DNA from 2 places in the Leminorella grimontii genome. Region 2 is predicted to be linked to the other one. Evidence: predicted binding sites of a transcription regulator. Region 2 holds the regulator's gene; the other holds the start of a gene.

Region 1 (11,450 bases), 150 kb from region 2:
TTAAAATGACCACCCTTGACGGCAAGCCTAAGATGCAGGGCGACTGGTCATTCAGCGACGATGGTAAAAGCCGTTCACTGACGGCAAAGAATGACAAAGGCGACGTTCTGTTTACCCGCGTGGTTGAAAACGTCAAGGTAACTCCTGAGGAATATACTTACAGGATCTATCCTGAGCAGGGCAATAAAAACGACTATTTCGACATCGTTCATAGAGTAAAAAAATGACTGATTCTCAACGCCGTTTCGCCATCGCCTAAAGGTTGAGAATAAAGATAATCGCCCGCTTTAACGGGCGATTATTACGGGGAACGGTCAGAAACTAAAGCGGTATCCGCCGTTAACTTGACGCTGGTCGAATCGGTTGCCCGTTGAGCTGTCAACTTCCACATAAAGCGCATGGGCATCATTTATGCTGGCGCTAACCCCCAATCCGTTGTTCCACCAGTTTCCCTTGAAGCCGTGCGCTTCGCGTGAACCGTTCAGCCTATAGGCCGTGTTGCCGTCGAACTCTCTGACTAGCCCCGTTTTCAGGTAAACGTCAACTTTGCTATTACCTACCGCTGTTTCATAGCCAAACAGCGTGCCGACGCGGCCAATCATTGACTCGTAGCTGCCAAGACGGATCCTCAGGCCGTTGCTGGCGTTGATGTGCGCTGCGGTCTGATGCCCGTAGGTGAATTGAGCCTGTGGCTCAATATAGAAGCCGTTGCCCGGCAGGCTAAGACTGAGCCTCTGCCCGACTTCTACCGAAGCGCTGGCGCCCGTTGAGCTACCGCTGCCGCTGACCTTATTACTTTGGCTGTCCATCACGCTGAACGAGTTTTTCAGGCGGGAAAGCTTGGCGATGCCGTCAATGTAGAAACCGCTATCCGCCATATAGGTTGCGTAAAGGCCCACGTGGTGAGACTGCACTGTGCCGTCTCCGCTACGGTAGTCCGGTGAACCGCGGGTCAGGCCCATAAACGTGCCGATGTACAGAGGCGTTTCGGCGGAAACGCGTTTATCGAAGCCCAGCTGCGTTCCGCTATAGGTCATGTCAAATCCGCTCAGCTTGCCGCTGGCGAAGGCGTCGAACTTACCGCCGAACCCGCGCATCCACGCGTTACCCCGCTCGCCGCTTTGACGCAGGTCGCCCATACGCTGCATCAGCGTCTGGGTTTCGGCATAGTTCAACAGATAGCCGACGTTCAGGTAGTTACCGCCGGCGTCCGCCGTTGTTGTGACGGGCGGTTTTGGCTTTTCCTCCGGAGTTGGATCCGTTGGTGGAATATAAGCGCCGGAAGAGTACAGCTCCCAGCTGTTGCCGTTCTTGCGCACGTCGTACAGATAGCCTCCCAATTCCACCTGAGAGGTGGACGTGAAGCTTGCGGCGCCGTCTGCTGTTTCCACTACCGTTAATACCTCATTGCCGGTGGTCGCCAGGCTGCCGCGGTTCGTTATGGTTAATAAGTGGTTTCCAGCGCTGGTTTCCGTCACTACCAGCCTGTCGCCCGCGTTGTTGATACCGTCACCGACAATGTCGGTACGTAAAACGAACGAGCCGTTGCCACTCAGATGGGCGACGCTCAGCGTAGAGTAGCCACTGCCGGACTGCGCATGGGAAAGATCGACCGTAGAATTGTTGAGCGTCAGCTTATCCAGGCCAGAGCTACCGGTCAGGTTCCAGCGGCTGTCGCTTATCACGACGTTTGGCGAGCGGCCGCTTATGCTGTCGCTGTGGGCGCTTCCTGCCCAAACGGAGCCTGAACTCATGTTCAGGTCGAGCGATGCGCCTCGAATATCGCCGCTTAGCCGAGAAGCCGCACTGTCGATGACGGCAGAGGCAGTACCAGGGGCCTTACCTTCGAGATCGAGAATAATGCCGGACTGAGCCTCAACGGAAGCATTATTCAGGGATAGTTTTGCGTTTCCGCTCTCAATCTCAAACGCGGCTTTTTCCGCCCTTAGCGTGCTGTCCGTCAGCGTAAGCTGAGCCTGCGTGGTCATGTCGTCATTTTTAACGGAGAGTCCTACAGAGCCTTGCCCCAGAGCTTCTACCGCGCTTGAGCGTATGGTGATGTCTCCGCCGTTTTTAACGCTGAGCGCGGTACTGTCAACACCCGTGACCCGAATTCGGCTACCGTCTGAGGCCGTCATCGTTCCGCCGGTCAACACCGATAGCCCAACAGCCGCATCGCGTGAAGCGAGGCCGTCTACTGCGCTCAGACGTATCGTCGAGCCGGTTTTTGCAAGTGCGATTGCCGTTGCGCCGCCACCCTGTATTTCAATCTTCCCTCCGGTCATCGTGATGGCGCTATTAAGCTGTGCTGCTATGCCGACGCTGTCCTCGCCCGATGTGGTAATGTTGCTGTCGATGACGCGAGCCTCGGAGCCGGCTCCATAAGTCATTACGCCGATGCCTTGCTGCCCTTGGGTTTTAATTTCTCCTTGGCGGAAGGTAAGGCGTCCGCCGTCGGTAAGCTGAGCGCCGAAGCCTAAACTGCCGGTGGTTTCGATAGTCACATTGTCAGCGTCTACCAAAGAAGGGAGCCCGGTATACGTTCCTGAACCGGTAGAAAAAATGCCGGCGGCTCCGGAACCCGACGTTGTCAGATGGCTGTCGCGTAACGCTATATAGCCGCCGCTTTGAGCAACGGCGGCGTGGCTGCTTGAGCCGGCGGTGGTTACCGTTGTCTGCGCTGCTTCAATGGTGGATTGGGCGTTACCGTTGTCCCATCTTGCCCACAGAGCATAAACGAAGGAGTCATTGGCGTTGTCTGACGTTACCGTACTGTTGGTAAGAACGATTTTTCCGCCGCTTCCCGCGTATGCGCCGCCGGAACTGTATGACGTAGGTAGAAGCGTTAGCGAATCACCTATCGCGGTGGTTCCCTGGCCAAAGACCTTGAGGGCCCCGTTGCCTTGTCCGCCGTCAGTATAGGTTTCGTTATTGAGGTAATGCTCTTGGCCGTCAACAAGGTTTATTGAGGCTGCGTATGCTGTCGTGCTGAATAAAAATAATGCCGTTGTGCATATTGAACTATTTATTAGCGCATTATTAGTTATCTTCATATCCTTATTAAGTTCCTTTATTTGTCCTGGCGGCGATAAAAGTGGGGGCGCCGCAATTCCTTAAGATCTCGGTATATTAATTGCTAATATCGAAGGCTGATTTCACGACTCTGTCGCGCAAGGTTAGTATGCAGGCGTTTCTCTTGATATTACAACTTTTTTGAGTGTTCTTTTGCTTTGCCCTATAAGCTTAATTAATAATTAACGTGTTGTTTGTTTTGTATTTTATGTTTTTAAATGCATTGCATTCCTAATTTTGCAGAGAGCGATTGGGTGGGGTGGAGGCATTAGGAAAAGCGGAGATGACCGAAACGTGATCTATTAAATGAGATAGAACCAGCGCCGCCTTTGTAAGGCAGCACCTTAAATGATTGGTATTCATACGGGGATCGCACGCTAACGAGGAGAGCTTCTCTACTTCAGCCCTAACCTTTTAGCAAGGCGATGCAGGTTTGCAACGTCGGTCTGCAGCGCCCTCGCACTGGCCGCCCAGTTCTGGTCGTGCTGTTTCAGGGCGTCGGTAATCAGCCGGCGCTGGAAATCCGCCGTTGCGTTTCGAAGATTGACGTTCTGCGCCGGAGCTTCAGGGGTTTCAGGCCTGGCCGTCGGTTCGTTTTGCAGAGTAAAGTGAGCCGGTTCCAGTAATATTTCGTCTTTGGGTTTTCCTGCTCGGGCAAGAATAACCGCGCGATAAACCGCGTGTTCCAGTTCGCGCACGTTGCCGGGCCAGTCGTAGTTGATTAGCTTGGCGCGCGCGGTCTGGCTTAGCACCACTCGCGACAGGCCAAGCCGCGCGCGGCACTGCTCGCAAAAGAATCCTGCCAGTAAAATTACGTCTTCTCCGCGTTCGCGCAGCGGCGGCAGAATTAAGGGGAAAACGCTCAGGCGATGATAAAGGTCTGCTCGGAATCGGCCTGCCTGAACCTCTTCTCTTAAGTCGCGGTTTGTCGCCGCCAGCACCCGAACGTCCACCCGCAGGCTGCGATCGTCACCGACGCGCTGTATATCGCCATATTGGAGTACGCGCAGCAGCTTAGCCTGAAGTGAGAGGCTTAGTTCGCCGATTTCATCCAAAAACAGCGTGCCGTTGTCCGCCATTTCAAACTTGCCGCTGCGGTTGCTTATTGCGCCGGTAAAGGCGCCTTTAACGTGGCCGAACAGTTCGCTTTCCGCCACGCTTTCGGGCAGCGCCGCGCAGTTAAGGTAGACCAGAGGGCTTACTGATCGAGGAGACAGCTCGTGGATGGATTTAGCGACCAGTTCCTTACCGGTGCCGGTCTCACCGATAATCAATACGTTCAGATCGGAAGCAGCGACGATATCGATCTGTTTTTTCAAATCAATCATGCCGGACGACAGGCCGATCGTTTCCGTATGGCTGCCGCTGCCGAAAGACGGCGCCGTTGGCCCCGGCAGCAAATTCTGATTTTCCAACTGCTCAATCAACAGGGCGTTGTTTAGCGCGCCGGCGGTTAATGCGGCGATTAAACGAAGCTCTTCGTCGCTGAAGGCGTCAAACCGTTCTGGCTCCAGGCCGTCGAGGGTCAGCGCGCCGATAAGGTTCTGTCCGGCAAACAGGGGCAGGCCTACGCAGGCGTGAACCTTAAGGTTTTCCTGTGCAGGGATCAGGCCGTCGTAAGGGTCGGGCAGGTCGCTGTCCGATGGGAAGCGTACGACGTCTCCCGCGCGGGCTATCGCCTCAAGGCGTGGATGTTGTTCAATGATAAAGCGCCTTCCCAGAACGTCCTTTGCCAACCCGTCAATCGCGAGGGGAATAAACTGTCGGTCTTCATAGCGTAAGAGAGCGGAGGCATCGCAGCCTAGGATTTGGCGCAGCGTCGTTATCAGGCGCTGGAAGCGGTCCTGATGGCCGACGTTGCTTTGCAGCTCAATAGCGATTTTGGCCAGTGCGTTTACTGAAAAGCTCATCGATGTCTCCATAGTCAATATGACCGCAATAATGTCATATTGACTATTTTCTTAAAAGTCATTTTGACAGTCATTAAAGACCAGAAATTTAAGATAATCATGTAAATCAATTAATTAAAAGTTTGGCACGGATGTTGATTATAGACATGTATCTGTTCCATAAATCTTAATTATTGATGAGGCCGTTATGACTATCCATGTAAAAAGCAATATCCACTGGGTCGGACAGCGTGACTGGGAGGTTCGTGATTTTCACGGAACCGAATATAAGACCCTGCGGGGCAGCAGCTACAACAGTTACCTCATCCGTGAAGAAAAGAACGTGCTGATAGACACCGTCGACCATAAGTTTAGCCGCGAGTTCGTACAGAACCTGCGTGCGGAAATCGATCTGGAAGACATTGACTACGTCGTTATCAACCACGCGGAAGAAGACCATGCCGGCGCGCTGACGGAGTTGATGTCCTACATTCCGAATACGCCGATTTACTGTACCGCTAACGGCATTGACTCCATTAACGGCCACCACCACCACCCGGAGTGGAATTTTAACGTCGTGAAAACCGGCGACAGCCTGGATATCGGCAACGGCAAAAAGCTTATCTTTATTGAAACGCCGATGCTGCACTGGCCCGACAGTATGATGACCTATATTACGGGCGACGCCGTACTGTTCAGTAATGACGCCTTCGGCCAGCACTACTGTGACGAACGCCTGTTCAACGATGAAGTGGATCAGATCGAGCTGTTTGAACAGTGTCAGCGCTATTTTGCGAACATCCTGACGCCGTTTAGCCGCCTGGTGGCGCCGAAAGTGAACGAGCTGCTCGGTCTTAACGTGCCGGTCGATATGATTGCAACGTCCCACGGCGTGGTGTGGCGCGATAATCCGCTACAGATCGTTGAACGCTACCTTGAGTGGGCGAACGACTATCAGGAAGACCGAATTACGATTTTCTACGACACCATGTCTAACAATACGCGCATGATGGCGGACGCGATTGCGCAGGGGATCAACGACGTGGATCCGCGCGTTGCGGTAAAGATCTTTAATATTTCCCGCAGTGACAAGAACGACGTCCTGACGAACGTATTTCGCTCTAAGGGCGTGCTGGTGGGCTCTTCCACCATGAACAACGTCATGATGCCTAAAGTGGCGGGCATGCTGGAGGAAATGGCCGGCCTGCGTTTTCGCAATAAAAAGGCCTCGGCCTTCGGCAGCTACGGATGGAACGGCGGCGCGGTAGACCGTATCCAGACTCGCCTGATGGACGCCGGCTTTGAAACCACCATTTCTTTGAAAGCCAAGTGGCGCCCGGATTTAGACACGCTGGAAGCATGCCGAGAGCACGGCCGAGAGGTTGCCCGCCAGTGGGCGCTTTCACCGCTGCCGGAAACGACCGATGCGCAGGCTGAAGCCGCAGCTCAGGACGGATGTGCCTGCGCCGCCGCGGCTCAGCTAGGGCCCCGCATGCAGTGTAGCGTGTGCCAGTGGATTTACGATCCTGCGAAAGGCGAACCGATGCAGGGCGTTGAACCGGGAACGCCGTGGAGCGAGGTGCCGGACGGCTTCCTGTGCCCAGAGTGTTCTTTGGGAAAAGAGGTCTTTGACGAGCTGGCTTCGGAGGCAAAATGAACAACGGCATTGTGATTATCGGCTCGGGCTTCGCGGCCCGCCAGCTGGTGAAAAATATCCGCAAACAGGATACGAACGTCCCCGTTACGGTGATCGCCGACGACAGCATCGATGAATACAACAAGCCCGATCTTAGCCACGTTATCAGTCTGGGCCAGCGCGCGGACGATCTTACCCGCCAAACGGCGGACGAGTTCGCCGCACAGTACAACCTGCGGCTCTTTCCCTTTACTCGAGTAATGGGAATTGACGCCGACGCCCGCGAAGTCATAGGGCAGGAGCAAAAGTGGAAATTCGACAGGCTGGTGTTGGCGACAGGGGCCAGCGCCTGCGTGCCGCCGGTTCCAGGCCATGAGCTGATGTTGACGTTGAACAGCCAGACGGAATACCGCAACTGCGAGTCTCGCCTGCTGAATGCGCAGCGGGTGCTGATTGTCGGCGGCGGGCTGATTGGTTCTGAACTTGCCATGGATTTCTGTCGGGCCGGAAAAGCAGTGACCGTTGTGGACAGCGCCGCCAGCATTCTGGCATCGCTGATGTTGCCGGAAGTGAGCGGACGCTTACAGCATCGCCTTACGGAAATGGGCGTTCATCTGTTGCTCAGTTCGCAGCTGCGGTCGTTAGCGCAAACGGAAACCGGCGTCGTCGCCACATTTGACCGCAGCCGCAGCGTTGAGGTTGACGTCGTGATTGCTGCGACCGGTTTGCGCCCGCGGGTCGCTTTGGCCCAAGGCGCGGGGGTAAAGGTAAATCGGGGCATCGTCGTGAACAGTCTCCTGCAAACCAGCTGCCCGGATATCTATGCGCTGGGCGACTGTGCGGAAATCAACGGCCAGGTGCTGCCCTTCCTTCAGCCCATTCAGCTTAGCGCAATGTATTTGGCGAAGAATTTGCTGGGGGGCGAGGCGCCGCTCAAACTGCCGGCCATGCTGGTGAAGGTAAAAACGCCGGCTATGCCGCTGCATCTGGCGGGAGAAACCAGCCGCCGCGACCTGAGCTGGCAAATCAGCGCTGAGTTGGAAGGGATGGTGGCCAAAGGCCTTGATGCGCAGGGTCAGCTTCGCGCCTTTGTCGTCAGCGAAGATCGCATGAAAGAGGCGTTTGCATTACTGAAGGCGATGCCCGCCTGAATGCCTCATGAAGGCCGCGCCCGTTTCTCACTAAAACGTAGGAGATTCACTATGGAACGCATCCCGAGCCACTTTATTCATACCCGCTCTACGCCGTTTTGGAATAAAGCGACGGCGCCCGAGGGGCTTTTCCTGCGCCATCTTGATAAGGGAACCCGGCCCGGAGTTTATCCTCGCCTGTCGGTGATGCGGGGGGCTGTGAAATATCTTGGATATTCAGACGCGCAGTGCGCAACGCCTGAATGCGAAATGGTCATTAAAGCCGGGCGCTTCGGCGTATTCCCGCCTGAAAAATGGCACTGCATTGCGCTTTTAACGGATGATGCCTGTTTCAACATCGATTTTTTTGTCGACCCGACAGTCTTGACGTCGGCGTGAGATTTTAACCGTTTAAAACGGAGGTGAAGTTATGACACCTATTCCTGAAAATTTTATGCACACGCGAGCAACGCCCTTCTGGGATAAAGATACCGTCCCGAAGGCGCTTCTTGCCCATCACAATACGAAAGCGGGCGTTTATGGGCGGCTTTCTGTGATGCGGGGCGCCGTGAAGTATTTTGGCTTTTCTGACGCCGATGCGGCGGAGCCGGATCTGGAGCTCGTTATTGAGGCCGGTTCTTTTGGCATTTCGCCGCCGCAGAAGTGGCATCGAATCGAGCTGCTGACGGAAGACACCTATTTTAACATCGATTTTTTCGCGCAACCGGATGCGGATCTCAGCGGCGCAGGCCTTGGAAAAGTAGTGAATACTCACAGGGGGTAACCATGAGCACATCAACCTATACGGTGACAGTCACCAATAACGACAGCGGCGTTTCCGTTGACTACAAAACTGAGACGCCGCTTGCGCTCTTGGTGCCGGAAGTGGCCGCCGACGTCCTTAAAGACCTGGTGAATACGGTGCGCGCCTACGATATGGAAGGTGAAAATGAGGTTTGTGGTTGGTGATTGGCCGCGCTGAAAATAGCCGTATCTCTGATGTATTAGTCAGCATATGCGGGGCCGCTCTGGCCCCGTATTCTTGCCTGGCACCCAGCCGCAGTTTCTCTTTTTCATTATCTGCCGACGTCGGATTTTTCATATAAATTCGCTTGGCGTTAATTCTTCTCATAATAACGTCAGCCCTCAAAAAGCACCGAATGCAACGCTTTTATTTAAAGGCGAAAAAAGAGCCGTAGAGCGTTTTTTCACCGTATTTATGCTCATCCATGAACATCACCCAGTAAAAACCCTTTATTTTATAAGTCATTATGGTTGAGAATGGTAATGATTTTTATTTACATTTATTTACTGAAATATATAATCAGACGGACTTATGGACATGCGTTGCATTAAATGCTTTTTCAACCACAGCGAGAGAATATAAAAATGTTAAAGAAAACAATGGCCCTAACGTTAACGGCCATCGCCTCTGCTCCCGCCATTTCTGCCGACGATAACAGCGTTATGGTCGTGACCGCATCCGGGTACGAGCAGAAGCTTAAAGACGCGGCGGCAAGCGTTTCAATCGTCAGCCAGGAAGATCTAAGCCAGCGTAATTATTCTGATTTGGCCGAAGCGTTAAGCGACGTTGAAGGCGTTGACGTGAACAGCACTACCGGCAAAACCGGCGGGCTGGATATCAGTATTCGAGGCATGCCCAGCAGCTATACCCTGATCCTCGTCGACGGCATTCGACAAAACGGGACTTCCGACGTGACGCCCAACGGCTTCGGCGCCATGAATACCAGCTTTATGCCGCCGATATCCGCCATTGAGCGTATCGAGGTCATCAGGGGACCGATGTCGACGCTCTACGGTTCTGACGCGATGGGCGGGGTGGTTAACATCATTACCAAGAAAGCGCCCAAGGAGTGGTCCGGCTCGGCGACGCTTGAGCATACCTTTCAGGAAGATACCGCCTATGGCGACAGCTCCAAATTCTCCTTTTATTCCGGCGGTGCGCTGGTGGAAGACCAGCTGGGGCTTACCCTGCGCGGCACGATATTCCGTCGCGACGCTTCTCACGTCGAGTCCTCATCGACCGGCGCGGAGCTGAGCAACCGCGGGCCTAACCCGGTCAAGTCTGACAATTACAATCTGGGTTCCAAGATGACCTGGCAGTGGGATGAGAATAATTCCCTTTGGCTTGACGGCGAAATCGCTAACCAAAAATACGACAACGGCGACGGTCAGCTTGGCACGATAGGCGCTTCCGGCGGCTATGAGGATACCTTGCGCTACCAGCGCCGCAAGGCGACGCTAGGCAGCACGAATCAGCTCTCTTTTGCGACCTGGAATTCCACCGTCTCGTATAACGAAACGGAAAATAAAGGGCGGCTTATCACCAAGTCGTCGGTTCCCGCAGGTTCTGACAAGGTGGGCGATAAGCGCCTGCTGAAAAACACCAACGTCATCGTGGATACCAACCTGTTGATGCCCGTCGGAGAAAGCCATCTGCTCACCGTCGGCGGTGAGTATTGGAACGCCCAGATGAAAGACGGGATCGTGCTGGCCAACGGCGGCAGCAAGTTTGAACAGGACTCCTGGTCGATGTTTGGCGAAGACGAATGGCACCTTATAGATTCGCTGGCCTTAACCTACGGCGCTCGCTATGAATATCAGGACACCTTCGGCGGGCACGTCAGCCCGCGCGCGTACTTAGTCTGGAACGCGCTCGATGAGCTGACCCTCAAAGGCGGCGTCAGCACCGGCTATAAAACGCCTTCTCTTGCCCAGTTACATGACGGCATCAGCGGCGTGACGGGGCAGGGGACGATCACCACCATCGGCAATCCGAATCTCGATCCCGAAGAGAGCGTTAACACCGAATTTGGCGCCTACTACGAGCACGACAGCGGGTTTGGCGCGAATGCGACCGTGTTCTACAACCGCTTTAAGAACAAGATAGTCAGCGAGTCTATCGACAACAACACCAGCACCTACGCCAACGTCGGCAAGGCGACCACGCAGGGCCTGGAGCTTGCGACCGGCATTCCGCTGTGGACCAAAGACCTGATGCTTAACCTGAACTACACCTATACCGACAGCGAGCAGAAGGACGGCGATAACCAGGGCGCGCCGTTGACCAACACGCCGAAGCATATGGCGAATGCTAACCTGAAGTGGAACGTCAACGATCGTTTTTCCACCTGGTTTAAAGCGGAATACCGGGGGAAAATGGCGCGCTTTACTCAGAACTACGAGAACCTGAGCGCCGCCAATAAGGTGGTTCACGACAATCTGGGAGAAAACTTTAAGTCCTATACCGTTTTCAACATGGGCGGATCGTACAAGATCTCTAAAGACGTCACGCTAAACGGCGCGGTGAATAACCTGTTTGATAAGGACTTCACCAAAACCTACGTGTATAAGGTCGGCAGTGGCACAACGACGGCAGGGGACTATTTCACTTCCGCTCAGTCCACTACGGGCCACGTGATGCCGGGGCGTAACTACTGGGTGTCGGTTAGCGTCGGCTTCTAAGCGGACGTGTAGCGTTCTGTTTTTTTAACGCCCGGCCGTTAAAAATCGCCCGCTTGGAAAGGGGCGATTTCGTTATTGATGCAGTAACTCAAAATACGAGAGGTGTGAATTCAAGCGATCGGATTGTATACCGCGATTGTTCTCAGATCGCTACTGCGTCCAACGCTCGTTCTAAGCGCTCAGGCTCTGCCGCTTACTCAAAGAGGAGGCAGAGCTTTTAATCGATGAAGAATTATA
Region 2 (11,450 bases):
GATGCCTTCGGCAATCATGTCATAGGCCTTCCACTCGCCGGTTTTGCTGTTCTTACGCCACTGGAAGTCAAGGCGGATCGGCGGGCGTCCGTTAGTGTCGTTGATGGTAATGCGAATGGACACGTTGTCTTTATCGCCAAGCGGCTGCTCCGGAGAGATCTGGTAGTTTTGGCCGTTATACATCGCCAGCGCCTGGCCGTAAGCCTGTTCCAGATAGGCCTCAAACGCAGGCATATAGGCATCACGCTGGGCCGGCGTCGCGTCCTTGTAATAGCGACCTAAAACCAGCGCTCCGGCATACTTCACCTGAACGTAAGGGATCAGCTCTTCCTTAACGATGGTTTTCAAATAGTCGGGATTGGCCTTGATTTTAGGCTGCTCCGCTTTCAAGCGGTTGAAGGTTTTCTCCGCCGCCGCCTGCATTTCCTGATAGGGATTATTCGCCGCTGCGTTAACCGCCAAAGGCGCAACGACAAGAAGCGCGGCCATCATAAAACGTTTAAACATAACTGTTCCTCTCACTACCCGTGGTTCATTACCCAAAATCAATGAGCGCTCTGCGGCTGTGCAGCGGGATCTTCCGCCGGCTTTTCATCGCCGCTCTTGTACAAGAACTGTCCAATCAGGTCTTCCAGCACCATCGCTGACTTGGTGTCTTTTAGCGTATCGCCGTTTTTAAGAATTGAGGTGCCCATATCTTCATCCTCAAAGCCTATGTTCAGCGCCAAAAACTGTTCCCCCAGCAGGCCTGCGGTACGAATAGACAGCGAGCTGGTGTCAGGAATGTGGTTATAGCGGTCCTGAATGTCGATAGCAACCCGCGGCAGGTAAGACTTTTCGTCAAGCGTAATATCCGCCACGCGGCCAATCAGCACGCCGCCCACCTTCACCGGCGAACGCACCTTAAGGCTGCCGATGTTGTCAAACGTTGCGTAGATTCGGTACGTCGGTTCATTGCCAAGCGACTTTACGTCCGCCACTTTCAAACACAGGAAAAGCAGTGAACACAGCCCAATGAGCATAAACACGCCTACCCAGATTTCCGTTTTTTTACTTTGCATCGATTTAGTTCCCAAACATCATTGCGGTCAGTACAAAATCCAAACCTAATACGGCAAGAGAGGCGTGCACGACGGTACGCGTCGTCGCTTGGCTAATGCCCTGCGACGTTGGAATACAGTCATAGCCGTTGTGCAACGCAATCCAGGTCACGGTGATAGCAAACACCATGCTTTTAATAAAACAGTTTAGTATGTCGGTATGCCAGCTGACGGAATCCTGCATCGCCGACCAGAAAAAGCCGCCGTCAATGCCCTTCCAGTCCACACCGACCATTGCACCGCCCAGAATGCCCACGGCGACAAAAATCGCGGTCAAAAGCGGCATGCTGATAAAACCGGCCCAGAAGCGCGGCGCCACCACCCGACGCAGGGGATCGACCGCCATCATCTCAAGGCTGGAGAGCTGCTCCGTCGCCTTCATCAGGCCTATCTCCGCCGTCAGGGCAGAACCCGCGCGACCGGCAAACAGCAGCGCGGTAACCACCGGGCCCAGCTCTCTGAGCAGCGACAGCGCCACCATCATACCGAGGCTCGCCTCGGCGCTGTAGGTGGTTAAAATAAGGTACCCTTGCAGCCCCAGCACCATGCCGATGAACAGGCCGGAAACGATGATAATCAGCAGGGACTGGACGCCGACGACGTACAGCTGCTTGATAAGCAGCGGCCACTGCTTTCGAAACTCCGGCGTCCCCACCAGCGCCCCATATAGCATAGCGCCAGAGCGACCGAACGAGCCGATAAAATGAATGCCCCGGCGCCCTAGCGACGCCAACGTCTGTAGCAACATCAGCTTAATAACTCCGTTTTATAATCATCGGCGGGAAAGCGGAAAGGCACCGGCCCGTCGGCAATGCCGTCAAGGAACTGCCGGGCGCGGGGGTCCGGATTAGCCCGCAGTTCGGCCGGAGATCCTTCGGCAATAACGTGATGCTCGGCCACGATATAAGCATAGTCCGCAATGCTCAGCACTTCGGGCACGTCGTGAGAAACGACAATGCAGGTAATACCCAGCGCGTTATTAAGCTCGTCGATAAGCTTCACCAACACGCCCATCGTGATAGGATCCTGACCGACAAACGGTTCGTCAAACATGATGAGCTCCGGCTCCAGCGCAATAGCGCGCGCCAGCGCAGCGCGGCGCGCCATGCCGCCAGAAAGCTCGGACGGCATCAGGTTCGCCGCGCCGCGCAGCCCTACCGCTTCAAGCTTCATTAATACCGTGCTGCGCACCAGCTCTTCTGGCAGGCGCGTATGTTCGCGCAGCGGATAGGCGACGTTTTCAAATACGGTTAAATCGGTGAACAGCGCGCCGGACTGAAACAGCATGCTCATTTTCTTACGAACGTCGTAAAGGCGCCTGCGGGAAAGCGAAGGGATATTGTCCCCATCAAAGATAATTTCGCCGCTGCTTGGGGTCAATTGGCCGCCGATGAGCCGCAAAAGGGTGGTTTTACCAATCCCCGAAGGCCCCATAATCGCGGTAACTTTTCCGCGCGGCACCGTCAGGTTGATATCCTGAAAAATTGGACGACCTCCGCGGAAAAACGACATCCCGCGCACTTCAACCAAATTTGTTGTCGACTTATTCATTCTCGTCCTTCACTATCAGGATGAAATACTTCATGTGTCCATCATAAGTATTTATATACTCTGGCTCAACTCCTCACCGTACGCCAAGACTAACGGTAAAGCAAAACCAAATCAGACCATCATCCATCACTCTATGAATCGGGCCGGCCGTTTAGCAAATTCTGCGGCCACGACCCGGCGGATATTATGACTAACGCACCATAATAAAGATGCTTCTTTACGTGAAATTTACACAAGCGGGCGATACAAATCCCCTTCCCCCTTACGACCACGGAGGATATAGCCTTATAATAGCCTCTAATCTCATTTCGCAGTTGGGATTTTACCATGTTGGCACTCATAATAGCGCTTTCGGCGACGCAGTGAGTTTGCGATTGGTGCCGCTGACCTGTTACGCTTAGCCACACTCATTTTTATGCCCTTATCGGGCGACGGCCGCTAACGTAGCGGTTGATATTTAGACTCATTTTTTGATTCATCCTTAAATACAGCGAGACAGCGCAATGTCCAGTTTTGACTTTCAGCAGGCGGGTAAGCAGGTTCTTGATATCGAAAGAAGCGCCCTGGACCAGCTTTATCAATACATAGACAAGGACTTCAACCGCGCCTGCGCCATGATGCTTGAGTGCAAGGGCAAGGTCATCGTGATGGGAATGGGGAAATCCGGCCACATCGGCTGTAAGATCGCCGCCTCTTTCGCCAGTACGGGAACGCCCTCTTTCTTTGTGCACCCGGCCGAAGCAAGCCACGGCGATCTGGGCATGATAACCGCAAACGACGTGGTGATAGCTATCTCTTATTCCGGCGAATCCAGCGAAATTATGGCGCTGGTTCCGGTCATTAAACGCCTGCAAATTCCGCTTATCTGCATGACGGGCAACCCTAACAGTGCCATGGGCAAAGTGGCCGACGTCCACCTGTGCGTTCACGTCCCTAAAGAAGCCTGCCCGCTGGGGCTTGCGCCAACCAGCAGCACCACGGCGACGCTGGTAATGGGCGACGCGCTGGCCGTCGCGCTGCTCAAAGCCAAGGGATTCACCGCCGATGACTTCGCGCTTTCTCACCCCGGCGGCGCGCTAGGGCGCAAACTGTTGCTGCGGGTCAGCGACATTATGCACGCAGGCGATGAAATCCCTCGCGTTGCCGCCGACGCGACGCTAAGAGAAGCGCTGGTTGAGATTACCCGTAAAAATCTGGGGCTGACCGTCATCTGCAATGACGACATGATAATTAAAGGCATCTTTACCGACGGTGACTTACGACGTATTTTCGACCAGAATATTGATATCAGAGATGCAAAAATCGCTGACGTCATGACTAAAGGCGGCATCCGGGTTTCCCCTTCGATTCTGGCGGTTGAAGCGCTGAATCTGATGCAGTCTAAGCACATCACAGCGCTTATCGTCGCCGAAGGCGATAAGTTGGAAGGCGTCGTGCACATGCATGATATGCTGCGCGCAGGCGTCGTTTAGGGCAAAATAGAACGTTTACGTCATTCGGGCTGAGCGTTTTAAAGAGTATTGATATGATTGATACGTGCTATGGCACTGTAGAAGAAGAGGTTTTCCAGCGCGCCAGCGCCGTTCGTTTGCTTATCTGCGACGTGGACGGCGTGATGTCCGACGGACTTATCTATATGGGCAACCATGGCGAAGAGCTGAAGGCGTTTAGCGTACGCGACGGCTACGGCATCCGCTGCCTGCTGACGTCTGGCGTTGAGGTAGCGATTCTTACCGGCCGTAAGGACAAGCTGGTTGCAGAGCGCGCAAAAACGCTGGGGATCGCTCATCTTTATCAGGGGCTGTCTGATAAGCTCGTTCCGTTCAACAAAATGCTTCACGAGCTGTCGCTGGCCCCTGAGCAGGTCGCCTATATCGGCGACGATCTTATCGACTGGCCCGTTATGGCGCAGGTTGGTTTAGCCGTGGCCGTAGCCGATGCCCATCCCTGGCTTCTGACCAAAGCGCACTTTGTGACCAGAACGCCGGGCGGCCGAGGCGCAGTACGCGAGCTGTGCGACCTTATATTACAGGCGCAGGGAAAGCTTGACGACGCTCGGGGGCTATCGATATGAGCAAGCTGAAGACCGTTATCACCGTACTGCTGACGCTCGCCGTTTTGGGCCTGATCGGCTGGAATCTGGCGGATAAAGAGGACGCTCAGTCCATCGTTCCGCCCGATGACAAAGAGCCGACCTACCAAAGCCAGCAAATGATCACCATCGTGTATAATCCCGAAGGTCTATTAAACTACAAGTTAACGGCGGAAGACGTAAAATACTACGCCAAGCCGGAAGACACCTGGTTTACCAGCCCGGTGATGATCGTATTCGATAAAGAGCAGGTCGCCATCTGGTCGATCCGGGCAAACCGTGCGAAACTGACAAAAAGCCGCATGCTTTATTTGTATGGCGATGTGGAGGTCAACAGCCTGACGGCCACCTCGCAGTTGGAAAAAATCAAGACAGACAACGCTGATATCAACCTGACGACGCAAGATATCAGCTCTGACGATCGCGTCACGCTTTATGGGGCAAGTTTTACCTCTGAAGGGATGAAGATGCGCGGAAACCTGCGCAGTAAAACAGCTAAGCTGATTGAAAAGGTAAAAACCTATTATGAAGTTCAACCAAAAGCCGGTAACAAAAATGCACCGTAACCCTAACGTCGGACGCTCGGCGCTTGTTGCCGCCGCACTGCTTTTGACCAGCACGTCGGCGTTTGCGCTAAAGGACGACACAAACCAGCCGATCAACATTACGTCAGCCCAACAGTCGCTGGACATGACGGGTAACGTCGTTACCTTTACCGGTGATGTGGTCGTCAAGCAGGGTTCTATCGACATTCGCGCAGACAAAGTCGTTGTAACCCGCCCTGAAAACGAGAAAGGCAAAGAGGTCGTGGAAGCTTTCGGCAATCCGGTGACCTTTTACCAGCTTCAAGACAACGGCAAGCCGGTGAAGGGGCACGGTCAGAAGCTGCGCTATGAGCTGGCGACCGACTTTGTCGACCTGACCGGCAACGCCTACCTTGAACAGCTGGACAGCAACGTACAGGGCGACCGAATCACCTATAAAGTTAAAGAGCAGAAGATGGAAGCCTTTAGTAACAAAGGCAAGCGCGTCACCACCATTCTGGTGCCGTCCCAGCTGCAGAAAAAGAATTAACCATGGCGCGCTTGCGCGTGACGAAAAGAAGAGTAAACGATAACGCATGGCAACACTAACAGCAGAGAATCTGGCAAAAGCCTACAAAGGCCGCCGCGTCGTAGAAGACGTCAGCCTGACGGTCAACTCCGGCGAAATCGTTGGCCTGCTGGGGCCTAACGGCGCGGGAAAGACAACGACCTTTTATATGGTCGTCGGCATCGTGCAGCGCGACGCAGGCTCTATCGCTATCGACGGTGAAGACATTAGCCTGTTGCCGCTGCACGCCCGCGCCCGCCGCGGCATTGGCTACCTGCCGCAGGAAGCCTCTATTTTTCGGCGTCTGAGCGTCTACGATAACCTGATGGCAGTGCTTCAGATTCGTAACGATTTAAACAGCCAACAGCGCGAAGACCGCGCCAACGAGCTGCTGGAAGAGTTTCATATCGATCACCTGCGCAAGAATCTGGGGCAGTCCCTGTCAGGTGGTGAACGCCGTCGGGTAGAGATCGCCCGCGCGCTGGCCGCCAACCCCAAGTTTATCCTGCTGGATGAACCGTTCGCCGGCGTTGACCCGATTTCCGTCATTGATATTAAAAAGATCATCGAGCACCTGCGCGACAGCGGCTTGGGCGTACTAATAACGGACCACAACGTTCGCGAAACGCTGGACGTCTGCGAACGCGCCTATATCGTAAGCCAAGGCCATCTGATTGCGCACGGTACGCCTTCTTCTATTCTGGAAGACGAACACGTTAAGCGCGTTTATCTGGGCAACGAGTTCAGACTTTAAGCAAAAGAGACGTAAAGCGGTACTATGAAGCAAGGTTTACAGCTCAGGCTAAGCCAACAGTTAACCATGACGCCCCAACTACAGCAGGCCATTCGTCTGCTGCAGCTGTCGACGCTTGAGCTACAGCAGGAGATTCAAACCGCGCTGGAGAGCAACCCGCTGCTTGAACAGGCTGACGCCCACGACGAAATCGACGCGCGCGAAGAGCCCGAGATGGAGAATATTGACACCAGCGACGCGCTGCAACAGTCGGATATTCCCGAAGACCTCCCGCTGGACGCCTCCTGGGACGAAATCTACACCGCAGGTACGCCTTCCGGCACCCGCAACGACTACGGGGACGACGAGCTGCCCGTCTTTCAGGGCGAGACCACGCTGACGCTTCAGGACCATCTGATATGGCAAATGGATCTCACCCCCTTTACCGAGCTGGATAAGGCTATCGCCGTCGCCATCATCGACGCCGTCGACGATGCGGGCTATCTTACCGTCCCGCTGGAAGACATCGCCGAAAGCCTGGGGCAGGAAGATGAAGCGGTAGACATCGCAGAAATTGAGGCGGTGCTTAAGCGCATTCAACGCTTCGATCCGGTCGGCGTCGCCGCGCGCGACCTGCGCGAATGCCTGCTGGTGCAGCTATCCCAGCTGGATAAAAACACCCCGGGGCTTACGCAGGCGTGTGAGATCGTTTCAGAGCACTTGACCCTGCTGGGCAATCACGACTTTAGAACGCTGCTAAAACTGACTCGAATCAGCGAATCGTTGCTAAAAGAAGCGATGCAGCTTATTCAAAGCCTCGATCCGCGCCCCGGCCAATCGATATACGCCAGCGAATCGGAATACGTCATTCCCGACGTCCTAGTGCGTAAAATTCAGGGGAAATGGTGCGTGGAGCTCAATACGGAAAGCGTTCCGCGGCTTCGCATCAACCAGCACTACGCCGCCATGACCAACACGCATAACGCCAGCGATAATCAGTATATCCGCAGCCATTTGCAGGACGCAAAGTGGCTGATAAAAAGCCTGGAAAGCCGTAACGATACGCTGCTACGGGTAACGGAATGCATCGTGGAGCGCCAAGAGGCCTTCTTCGAGTCAGGGCCGGAATTTATGAAGCCCATGGTTTTAGCAGACATCGCCCAGGCCGTTGATATGCACGAGTCCACCATCTCACGGGTGACTACGCAAAAATATCTGCACAGCCCGCGCGGCATTTTTGAGCTAAAATACTTCTTCTCCAGCCATGTGAGCACCGAAAGCGGCGGCGAAGCCTCCTCTACCGCCATCCGTGCGCTGGTGAAAAAAATGATCTCGGCCGAGAATCCCTCCAAGCCGCTCAGCGACAGTAAAATCGCCGATATGCTAACGGAACAGGGAATTATGGTCGCCAGAAGGACCGTGGCAAAATACCGAGAGTCGTTGTCCATTCCTCCCTCAAACCTGCGTAAGCAGCTGGTTTGAGCCAACGGTTGCTATAAATGATGAGCACGCTATCCACCACACAACTACGCGCCATTCTCAAGCCTGAAAGCACGCGCTGCGCGGTTCACTGTTCCAGCAAAAAGCGCGCGCTGGAAATTATCAGCGAGCTGGCCGCCGAGCAGCTAAATATCCCTGTCGCCACCGTTTTTGAGGCTATCCTCAGCCGTGAGCGCATGGGCACAACCGGCATCGGCGCAGGCGTCGCAATCCCTCACGGCAAGCTGGAAGAAGACACCACCCGCGCCGTTGGCGTATTTATTACGCTTGAGCAACCGGTTAGCTTCGACGCGGCGGATAACCAGCCGGTCGACATCCTGTTCGCGCTTTTAGTGCCTGAGGGCGAGTGCCAAAGCTATCTGGAAACGCTGTCAGCAATTGCCCAACGTTTTAGCGATAAAACCCTGTGCCGCCAGCTGCGCATCGCACAGACGGACGAAGAGCTGTACCAGCTGCTGGCCGGTGCGACGGACGCTCAGGAAGAAGCGCCGAAGCCTGAAGAAGATTCGTCCGTTGATGAATCGCATGATGAGAAGTAATGACACAAAATGATGGCATAAAGTTGCTTTTGTCATGTAGAGTGAAAACGTTATCGCTATATACGTATACAGTGCCAATGAAGGCAAACGAATTATCCTGCGGCGATGAGCGATAGCACAGCCGACCGTAGATTAACCTCGTATTACGATCACTAAGGGGAAGAGTAACATGGTGCTGATGATTGTCAGCGGCCGTTCCGGCTCGGGTAAATCCGTCGCGCTCCGTGCGCTGGAGGATATGGGGTTCTACTGTGTCGACAACCTGCCTGTGGTGCTACTGCCGCAGCTGGCGGAAACGCTCTCTCAGCGAGAAACGTCCGCCGCCGTCAGCATTGACGTACGAAACCTGCCTGAAACGCCAGAGATCCTGGAAGAGGTGCTCAACGGCCTGCCCGGCGACTTCACGCCCCAGCTTCTGTTTTTAGACGCCGACCGTAATACGCTTATCCGCCGCTACAGCGACACCCGTCGTCTGCATCCGCTGTCGAATAAAAACCTGTCGCTTGAGAGCGCTATTGACGAAGAGGACGCCCTGCTTGAGCCTCTGCGTTCGCGGGCCGACCTGATTATCGACACGGCCGAAATGTCCGTACACGAACTGGCCGAAATGCTCAGGGCCCGCCTGCTCGGCAAGCGCGAACGCGAGCTGACGATGGTGTTTGAATCCTTCGGCTTTAAGCACGGCATCCCCATCGACGCCGACTACGTGTTTGACGTGCGCTTCCTGCCTAACCCCCACTGGGATCCCAAGCTTCGCCCAATGACCGGGCTCGACAAGCCGGTAGCCGCGTTTCTGGACCGACACACGGAAGTTCACAACTTCATTTATCAGACCCGCAGCTATCTGGAGCAGTGGCTGCCGATGCTGGAAACCAACAACCGCAGCTACCTGACGGTCGCCATCGGCTGTACGGGCGGCAAGCATCGTTCCGTCTATGTCGCTGAGCAGTTGGCGGACTATTTCCGCTCGCGCGGGAAGAACGTCCAGTCCCGCCACCGCACGCTGGAAAAGCGTAAAACTGATGGAAAAAGCGGCGGTTAAAGCAAAAAATAACCCGTTAGCCATTCCCTGACTTTGCTGATATGATGCACAGAGTTAACACACGTTTCCGCGCTGACGAATTTTACGTTACGCGGCGATCGGATGGCTTATTATGCGATCCCGATCGTTTTAATTTGCTTAATACCTATTGATAATCGGGTTGCAACTTACGTTAAGCCCCCGCATTAAGCTGCGGGGGTTTTGTTTTGCTTAGAGCCCGCACAACGTTAATTGGGACTTCATCAAGGATATTATCGGAGTAATGTATGCTTAAACCCACCATCATCATCAATGAACTGGATGCAGAGCGTATCGATATGCTGCTTGAACGCCCTGAGTTCGCTTCATCGCCGGTGGCTCAGGCACTGACTGAAGAAATCGACAGGGCAGAAATCGTCGCCCCCGAGCAGATGCCGGCCGACGTGGTTACCATGAACAGCCGCGTTCGTTTTATCGATCTCAGCAATCAGGAAGAGCGGGTGCGAACTCTGGTATTCCCTAACGCCCTGACGGACAGCAACGAACAGCTTTCCGTAATGGCGCCTATCGGCGCCGCGCTGCTCGGCCTTCGCGTCGGCGCTGACATCAGCTGGCATCTGCCCAACGGTACGGTCACGAAAATTAAAGTGCTGGAACTGCTGCACCAGCCGGAAGCCGCCGGCGAACACCAGTAACGAAAAACCGACAATAAAAAATGGGCCGCGCGGTTTGCATCGGCCCATTTTTTTATCGTAATTTTTTACCGCAAGAAAGGCGCTTTATTCGCCCGCAATCTTCATTTGCTCAATCAGTACCGAACCACACTGAATGTTGCTGCGCGTCTCAACGTCGTCCCCAACGGTAACGATGTTACGCAGCATCTCTTTCAGATTGCCGGCAATGGTAATCTCGCTGACCGGATACTGAATTTCGCCGTTCTCAACCCAAAAGCCTGCAGCGCCGCGGGAATAGTCGCCGGTAACGGTGCTCACGCCCTGCCCCATGAGTTCAGTCACCAGCAGACCGCGCCCCATCTGCTTAAGCATGGCGTCAAAGCCCAGCCCCTGCCCGGCAATCCGCCAGTTGTGAATGCCGCCCGCGTGGCCAGTATTGGTCATGCCGAGCTTACGGGCCGAATAGCTGGTCAAAAGCCAGGTTTCCAGCACGCCGGCGTTGACGATTTCGCGAGAGCGCGTGGCGATCCCTTCACTGTCAAACGGCGTTGAGGCCAACCCTTTCAGGATGTGCGGACGTTCGCTAATCGTAAGCCAGGAAGGCAGTATCTGCTTGCCCAGCTCGTTTAACAAAAAGGTGGACTTACGATAAACGTTGCCGCCGCTGATGGCCGAAACCAGATGGCCAAACAGCCCGGTCGCCACTTCGGCGCTGAACATCACCGGCGCCTGCATCGTGGGCAGCTTGCGCGGGCTTAAACGGGACAGCGTGCGGCGAGCGGCCTCCTGCCCTACCCACTCGGCGCTCTTAAGATCGGACGCCACGCGGGAGATAGTGTAAGCGTAGTCGCGCTCCATGTCGCCGTCCTGCTCGGCGATAACGCAGCAGGACATAGAGTGTCGGCTGCTGCAGTAACTTTGCAGCATGCCGTGGCTATTGCCGTAGACCTTTACGCCATAGTGGCTGTTAAAGCTGCCGCCCTCGCTGTTGGTAATGCGCGGGTCGGCTTCTAGCGCGCTGCGCTCGGCCCGAGCGGCCAGTTCGATGAAGCGTTCCGCGTCAAGCTCAACGGGGTGAAACAGATCCAGATCCGGCGCGTCAAAGGCCATCAGATCGCGTTCACCAATGCCAGAGTAGGCATCAGCGG

The links. Region 2 encodes sigma-54, which starts transcription at its own class of promoters, with help from an activator protein. Its sites were predicted from a motif close to GTTGGCACANNTTTCGCTNT; they were not measured.
Region 1: norV (anaerobic nitric oxide reductase flavorubredoxin) is a predicted target of sigma-54. The motif match lies at 5,104-5,123, and genes of this name have one in related genera.

The regions. Positions count from the first base shown of each region.
Region 1 covers NZ_CP146357.1:3,457,632-3,469,081, reverse strand. Annotated here, with positions in the region: gene V8L73_RS16030 (DUF4822 domain-containing protein) at 1-227, shown strand, start outside; gene V8L73_RS16025 (autotransporter outer membrane beta-barrel domain-containing protein) at 315-3,053, opposite strand; gene norR (nitric oxide reductase transcriptional regulator NorR) at 3,468-4,982, opposite strand; gene norV (anaerobic nitric oxide reductase flavorubredoxin) at 5,170-6,618, shown strand; gene norW (NADH:flavorubredoxin reductase NorW) at 6,615-7,748, shown strand; gene V8L73_RS16005 (DUF1971 domain-containing protein) at 7,800-8,126, shown strand; gene V8L73_RS16000 (DUF1971 domain-containing protein) at 8,158-8,511, shown strand; gene V8L73_RS15995 (DUF1869 domain-containing protein) at 8,514-8,696, shown strand; gene V8L73_RS15990 (TonB-dependent receptor) at 9,117-11,213, shown strand.
Region 2 covers NZ_CP146357.1:3,309,343-3,320,792, forward strand. Annotated here, with positions in the region: gene mlaC (phospholipid-binding protein MlaC) at 1-507, opposite strand, end outside; gene mlaD (outer membrane lipid asymmetry maintenance protein MlaD) at 546-1,061, opposite strand; gene mlaE (lipid asymmetry maintenance ABC transporter permease subunit MlaE) at 1,066-1,848, opposite strand; gene mlaF (phospholipid ABC transporter ATP-binding protein MlaF) at 1,848-2,651, opposite strand; gene kdsD (arabinose-5-phosphate isomerase KdsD) at 3,155-4,123, shown strand; gene kdsC (3-deoxy-manno-octulosonate-8-phosphatase KdsC) at 4,177-4,725, shown strand; gene lptC (LPS export ABC transporter periplasmic protein LptC) at 4,722-5,309, shown strand; gene lptA (lipopolysaccharide ABC transporter substrate-binding protein LptA) at 5,299-5,817, shown strand; gene lptB (LPS export ABC transporter ATP-binding protein) at 5,864-6,589, shown strand; gene rpoN (RNA polymerase factor sigma-54) at 6,614-8,050, shown strand; gene ptsN (PTS IIA-like nitrogen regulatory protein PtsN) at 8,071-8,607, shown strand; gene rapZ (RNase adapter RapZ) at 8,777-9,649, shown strand; gene rnk (nucleoside diphosphate kinase regulator) at 9,916-10,323, shown strand; gene pmbA (metalloprotease PmbA) at 10,408-11,450, opposite strand, start outside.